2 regions of the Pseudoalteromonas sp. MB47 genome follow, and region 2 is predicted to be linked to the other one. Evidence: predicted binding sites of a transcription regulator. Region 2 holds the regulator's gene; the other holds the start of a gene.
The links. The regulator NrdR, encoded in region 2, represses ribonucleotide reductase genes. The targets are predictions, from matches to a motif close to AAACACNANATNTNGTGTTT.

Region 1 (3,429 bases), on a different contig from region 2:
AAGTGCAATTTCACCTTCTTCATCCATTACATTGCTAAGTGGCTTAGTTGGTAATGCAATTTCTAAACATAAGTTAGATTGACGAATTGGTGCCACAGTCGAGATGAACGGGCTGTGCGTATTACAGTGGTCAACGTTTTGTAAGTAGATACGACCTGTGCTGGCACGCTCTTGTGCAAACATTGAGAATAACTCAATCGCCTTAATACGTTTTTTACGAATTGACTCGTCTTGCTCGTATTTGATGTATAGCTCATCAAACTTCGCTTGATCTTCAAAGAACGCATCGTATAGACCCGGTACATCTGATGGGCTAAATAATGTGATGTAATCGTCTTTGATTAAACGGCTATACATTAATTTGTTGAACTGCACACCGTAGTCAAGGTGACGTACACGGTTATCATCAACACCACGGTTGTTCTTAAGAACAAGTAGGTTTTCAACTTCTAAGTGCCAAAGTGGGTAGAACAACGTTGCTGCGCCGCCACGAACACCACCTTGTGAACAACTCTTAACCGCTGTTTGGAAGTGCTTATAAAACGGAATACAACCTGTATGGTACGCTTCGCCGTTACGAATAGGGCTACCAAGGGCACGGATGCGACCGGCATTAATACCAATACCTGCACGTTGCGAAACATATTTAACAATCGCAGACGATGTTGCATTAATAGAATCTAGGCTATCACCACATTCAATAAGTACACATGAGCTGAACTGACGTGTAGGGGTACGTACACCAGCCATGATAGGTGTAGGTAATGAAATTTTGAATGTAGATACTGCATCATAAAAACGCTTGATGTAATCAAGGCGTGTCTCTTTTGGATAATCAGAGAATAAGCTTGCAGCCACTAAGATATATAAAAACTGTGCACTTTCGTAGATTTCACCAGTTACACGGTTTTGAACTAAATACTTACCTTCAAGTTGCTTAACAGCAGCGTAGCTGAAGTTTAAGTCACGGTTGTGATCAATGTAAGCATCTAACTCGTCAATTTCTTGTTCGGTATAATCAACAAGTAGGTGTTGATCATAACGCTTGTCTTCAACTAATTTGGTGATGTGATCGTATAAGCGCGGCGGCTCAAATTGACCATATGCTTTTTTACGTAAATGGAATACAGCTAAGCGAGCAGCGAGGTATTGGTAATCAGGCGTATCTTTAGAGATCTGATCAGCTGCAGCTTTGATGATTGTTTCATGAATGTCATCGGTACGAATGCCGTCATAAAATTGAATGTGTGATTTTAATTCAACTTGTGAGACAGACACATTCTCTAGACCTTCTGCGGCCCAAGCGATCACGCGATGGATCTTATCTAGATCAAGTGACTCTTTACGGCCGTCACGTTTGCTTACAGATAGCTGTTGGTTCATAGTTTTGCCTGTATTCCTTGGGAAATTTTAGTTGTAAGACAAAGGTATTCTTTAATGTAATTATTATTATTCAACACCAAGATAAACTAATTGAATAACATTTAGCCACAATATCTGGTGTTGTTTAAATTGCAGATCACAAGATAGTGTGGTCTGAGTTGTTTTGCAAGGGATAGAATTGCCCCAATTTGTGGATAACTATTGGATAAGCGCATTGTGTTAGTAACCATTAACCTTTGAACATTCATAGACGACGAAATTTGTAGAAATCAACAAAAGATCCAGAAAATTTACCGTTTTGAAAAATAAATTTTGACTGATTTTTTTATCATCAATGAATGCTCAAAAGTAAATCAAATCACAACATATGGTGTTTCAGTTATCAAATAACACTATATATGGTTAAAACCATCAATCGGCGTTTGCCAATTAAAATCCGCTTGCCAGCCAAGTGCGGCATCTACACTGGGTATATAACCCCATAACGCTGTTGCGCTGTACATATTGGCCGCTTTTGCTGCTTGAATATCACGTTCAGCATCACCGATATATAAACAACGGCTCGGATCAACATCTAAGATCTCAGCAGTGTGTAATAGTGGATCCGGTGATGGTTTTGACACAGCTAATGTATCGCCACTCACAACTGCCTTTGCATCACGCAAAGAGGGAATAGCCTGCACTAAGGGCTCAGTTAAAAAGCCGGGCTTATTAGTCATAATGCCCCACTTAATATTGTTTTGCTCAAGTGCAATTAAAAGCTGTTCGATGCCGTTGAAGCATTTACTGTGCACAGCAATATCTTCGGCGTAATAGTCAAGAAGCTGCTGGCGCAAGGCGAGTTGTTCAAGTTCGGGCCATTTATCCCCAAACCCTACTTCTAATAATGCATTTGCACCGTTAGACGCAGCAGGGCGATAAACATGCTCAGCAACAGGCGCCACATTGGCGTCTGCTAACACGCGGTTTAATGCACCACCTAAGTCATCCGCGGTATCGAGTAGTGTGCCATCTAAATCAAAGATAAACGCATCAAAATCGATAGAGGGTGTTTGCACACCACTCATTAGGCTAGTTTCTCAAAGTGCAGGATGTAATTAACACTTACATCATCATTTAAGCTGTACTGCTTAGAAAACGGGTTATAGTGAAGACCGGTACTGGCGCGTACTTTTAATCCTGCTTCTTCTGCCCATGCAATAAGCTGCGCAGGTTTGATAAACTTTTTATGGTCATGCGTACCTTCAGGCACCATTTTTAAAAGCTTTTCAGCACCGACAATAGCAAACAAGTAGGCTTTTGGTGTTTTATTTAATGTTGAAAAGAACACATCAGCGCCCGGTTTAGCAAGGTCTGCTACAGCACGAATAATAGAAGCAGGGTCTGGAACATGCTCAAGCATTTCCATACAAGTCACTACATCAAAGCGAGCAGGGTGCTCAGCAGCGAATTGCTCTGCAGGTACTTTTATATAATCAACAGGTACGCCTGTTTCTAAACTATGTAACTTAGCAACGGTAAGTGGCTCTTGGCCCATATCGATACCGGTTACTTTAGCGCCCATACGCGCCATACTTTCACTTAAGATGCCGCCACCACAGCCAACATCTAAGGTTTCCTTATCAAATAAGCCGCCTACTTTATCAGCGACAAAATCCAAACGTAGAGGATTTATTTCATGAAGGGGTTTGAACTCTCCGTCGCGGTCCCACCAACGTTCTGCGATGGCTTCAAACTTTGCAATTTCTGCATTATCTACATTTTGATGCTCGGTCATAAAAAACTTCCTCGTTAATCTGAGGCCATTATATAGGGGGAAATTAATAAATCGCAAAGATTTAGCGCCTGTAAATCTAAATAAATTGTGATAGCATGGTCTGGAAATAATAACTAAAGCTCTTAAGACGGCGGTTTGCCTCTTAATGAGTCAATACTGAAGGAATGTGAAATCAAATGACTGATCTCGCCAATGAAATTCTGCCAGTCAATATTGAAGATGAATTAAAAAATTCCTACCTTGATTACGCGATGAGTGTAATCGTAGGA
Region 2 (3,429 bases):
AAACACCCCAGCAAGGGTTGCCCCCGCTTCGAGCCAAATATGATTAAATTGTAGTTCAGCAAGACGCTTTAAAACCGCCGATAAATCAACTTTATTGTTAACTGCTGGCACCACTTCGTGTTTAACAAAGTGAGGCCACTTGGTGTGATTATCAAGCGAAGTGGTAAAAATTATTACCGGGCTCTCGATGCTGAATAACGCAAGCTCAGGCGTTAACCTGTTTTGTGAGTCAATAATGATTCGGGTTGGTTGGCGCAAAGGCAGCGAGGTTGGCATGGTAAATGGCAACTCATCAACACGGACATTGAGTTTTGCATTATCAGTAATAACGGTGTCTGCACCGGTTAAGATACCGCAGCTTTGCGCACGAAATGCTTGCACATCTTGGCGCGCTTGAGGGCCTGTTATCCATTTACTTTGACCGTTATTTAGCGCAGTTTTACCATCTAAACTACACGCCATTTTACAGGTTACATATGGCAACCCAGTTTCCATACGCTTTAAAAAGCCTTTGTTTAAGTTGCGCGCTTGTTGCTCAAGTAAGCCAGATGCCACACTAATACCAGCGTCAGCTAATATCTGCAGGCCGCGACCACTTACCGCAGGGTTTGGGTCAACCATAGCAGCAATCACCTTGCTTACACCCGCAGCTTTTAAACCTTCGGCACAAGGCGGAGTGCGTCCATAATGACTACAAGGCTCTAAAGTGACATAGGCAGTGGCGCCCTTTGCTTTATCGCCAGCTACAGCCAACGCATTCACTTCAGCATGGCCCTGCCCTGCGATTTGATGAAACCCTTCGCCGACTATTTCGTCATCTTTAACCAGTACACAGCCAACATTCGGGTTTGGCGTGGTAGTAAAACGGCCGTGTTTAGCAAGCTCAATGGCACGCGCCATGTAAACAGTATCAAGTTCTGTAAACGACATGATTAATCACCTAAACGAGCGATTTCTTCTCCAAACTCGCGAATGTCTTCAAATGAACGATAAACCGATGCAAAGCGCACATAGGCTACTTTGTCGAGTTTTTTCAACGACTCCATGATGCATTCGCCAATTAAATGGCTAGAGATTTCACGCTCACCGGTAGCACGAAGTTGAGATTTAATGATGTTAACGACTTCGTCGACCTGCTCAGTGCTCACTGGGCGTTTCTCTAAAGCGCGATGCAAGCCATTCAGTAACTTGTCTTCGTTAAATGGTTCGCGGCTACCGTCTTGCTTGATGACTCTTGGCATCACAAGTTCAGCGCCTTCAAAGGTGGTAAAGCGCTCATGGCATTCGTTACATTCACGTCGACGTCTCACTTGGTGACCACCGCCAACAAGTCGAGAATCAATTACTTTAGTATCTTTTGCGGTGCAAAAAGGGCAATGCATAGGGTTCTAGTTCCGTTTATAAAAAACAAAAAGGCCGCTTAGTAAGCGGCCTTTATGATAGCAAAAAACAACGCTATTGTTATCTTAATTACGGTTTAACCAGTAATTAAGCGTAAACTGGTAATTTTTTACAGATAGCTTTAACTTTCTCTTTTACTTCTGCTTGTACTGACTCATCGTTGATGTTGTCTAGTACGTCACAGATCCAGCCAGCAAGCTCTTTTGACTCAGCTTCTTTGAAACCACGGCGAGTAATAGCCGGAGAACCAATACGAAGACCAGACGTTACGAACGGTGAACGTGGGTCGTTTGGTACTGAGTTTTTATTTACAGTGATGTTAGCGTTACCCAGAGCAGCGTCAGCATCTTTACCTGTGATATCTTTATCGATTAGGTCTAGAAGGAATAAGTGGTTGTCTGTTTTACCAGAAACAACTTTGTAGCCACGCTCTTGCAGTACTTCAACCATAGCTTGAGCGTTCTTAACAACTTGTGCTTGGTACGCTTTGAATTCTGGTTGTAAAGCTTCTTTGAAAGCAACCGCTTTAGCAGCGATGATGTGGCATAAAGGACCACCTTGACCGCCAGGGAATACAGCGCTGTTTAGTTTTTTGTAGATCTCTTCATCACCACATGCAGAAACGATTAGACCGCCACGAGGACCCGCTAATGTTTTGTGAGTTGTTGTTGTAACAACGTGTGCGTGAGGGATTGGACTTGGGTATACACCCGCTGCGATAAGACCAGCAACGTGAGCCATATCTACGAATAAGTATGCGCCAACTTTATCAGCGATTTCACGGAATTTAGCCCAGTCAACAACGCCTGAGTATGCAGAGAAACCAGCGATGATCATTTTTGGCTTGTGCTCTAATGCAAGCGCTTCAACTTGAGCATAATCAATTTCACCTGTTTCGTCGTTTAGGCCGTATTGAATTGCATTGTACGTTTTACCAGAAAAGTTAACGTGTGAACCGTGAGTTAAGTGACCACCATGAGCTAAGCTCATACCTAGTACTGTATCGTGCGGCTGAAGAAGTGCTTGGAAAACAGCTGCGTTTGCTTGTGAGCCCGCATGCGGTTGAACGTTAGCGTAATCTGTGCCGAATAATTCGTTTGCACGGTCAATTGCTAATTGCTCAACAACATCAACATGCTCACAACCGCCATAGTAACGTTTGCCTGGGTAACCTTCAGCGTATTTGTTGGTAAGCTGAGAACCCTGCGCTTCAAGTACGCGTGGGCTACAATAGTTTTCAGACGCGATCAGTTCGATATGCTCTTCTTGACGAGCCGTCTCTTTAGTGATGGCTGCAAATAACTCTGGATCGAAATCCGAAATATTCATGCTACGTTCTAACATGGGGTCTCCTAAGGCAACGTGTATGGTGTTTTTTGAAGGCTGTATTGTACGCTTAAAACGCACTTTTGCCTATCTTGTAAAGATGAACATATTTAAACAGGGATTGAATTTATTTCACAGTGTTTTAATAATGATATTTTTTTATTGATACATAATAAAAATTTATAGATTTAAAATATTTCATAGATATTTAAAATGTTATTTCAACGAAAAACCGCCCGATTAAATTGCGTTTTTATAGGGACAAACTAAGCTTATAGGACTAGTCAATATCAAGGATGGTATAAGTACATGTTAGCTAAACCAATATACGAATTAGTCCCCTACGGATATTTTTTTCTTGGCATAAGCTGTATCGCATTGGCAAATAATTATGTGCCAACTCTCATCGGTGTAATCTTATTTTTATTAGGTGCTAATATTTGGCGGATGCGTTCAGAAGCCAGAAGAACCGATCATTCAAGCCAGCGTGTTAAACAAAAAAAACGTCGCTATTACTATGAATTTAAACCTTTTATCATTTTTATTTCGGCTTTCACCTTGATGCAATGGACGCAAAATGAGCTCGTCTCGGTGATCAGCATTTTGCTATGTATTTCGGCCGTGGTCATTCTTATCATGCGGGTTTTAAACCGACATAGTCACTCGTTACTTCATTAAAGGCTTCATTAAAAGACTGCATTA

Region 1: a site for NrdR is predicted at 1,487-1,506, ahead of nrdA (class 1a ribonucleoside-diphosphate reductase subunit alpha). Genes of this name have one in related genera too.

Annotation. Positions count from the first base shown of each region.
Region 1 is NZ_VFBD01000020.1:221,500-224,928, reverse strand. Features, by position in the region: gene nrdA (class 1a ribonucleoside-diphosphate reductase subunit alpha) at 1-1,383, opposite strand, end outside; gene IMPJCBKJ_RS10620 (HAD-IA family hydrolase) at 1,776-2,450, opposite strand; gene ubiG (bifunctional 2-polyprenyl-6-hydroxyphenol methylase/3-demethylubiquinol 3-O-methyltransferase UbiG) at 2,450-3,160, opposite strand; gene gyrA (DNA topoisomerase (ATP-hydrolyzing) subunit A) at 3,337-3,429, shown strand, end outside.
Region 2 is NZ_VFBD01000003.1:22,096-25,524, forward strand. Features, by position in the region: gene ribD (bifunctional diaminohydroxyphosphoribosylaminopyrimidine deaminase/5-amino-6-(5-phosphoribosylamino)uracil reductase RibD) at 1-930, opposite strand, end outside; gene nrdR (transcriptional regulator NrdR) at 933-1,382, opposite strand; gene glyA (serine hydroxymethyltransferase) at 1,489-2,745, opposite strand; gene IMPJCBKJ_RS00410 (hypothetical protein) at 3,106-3,405, shown strand.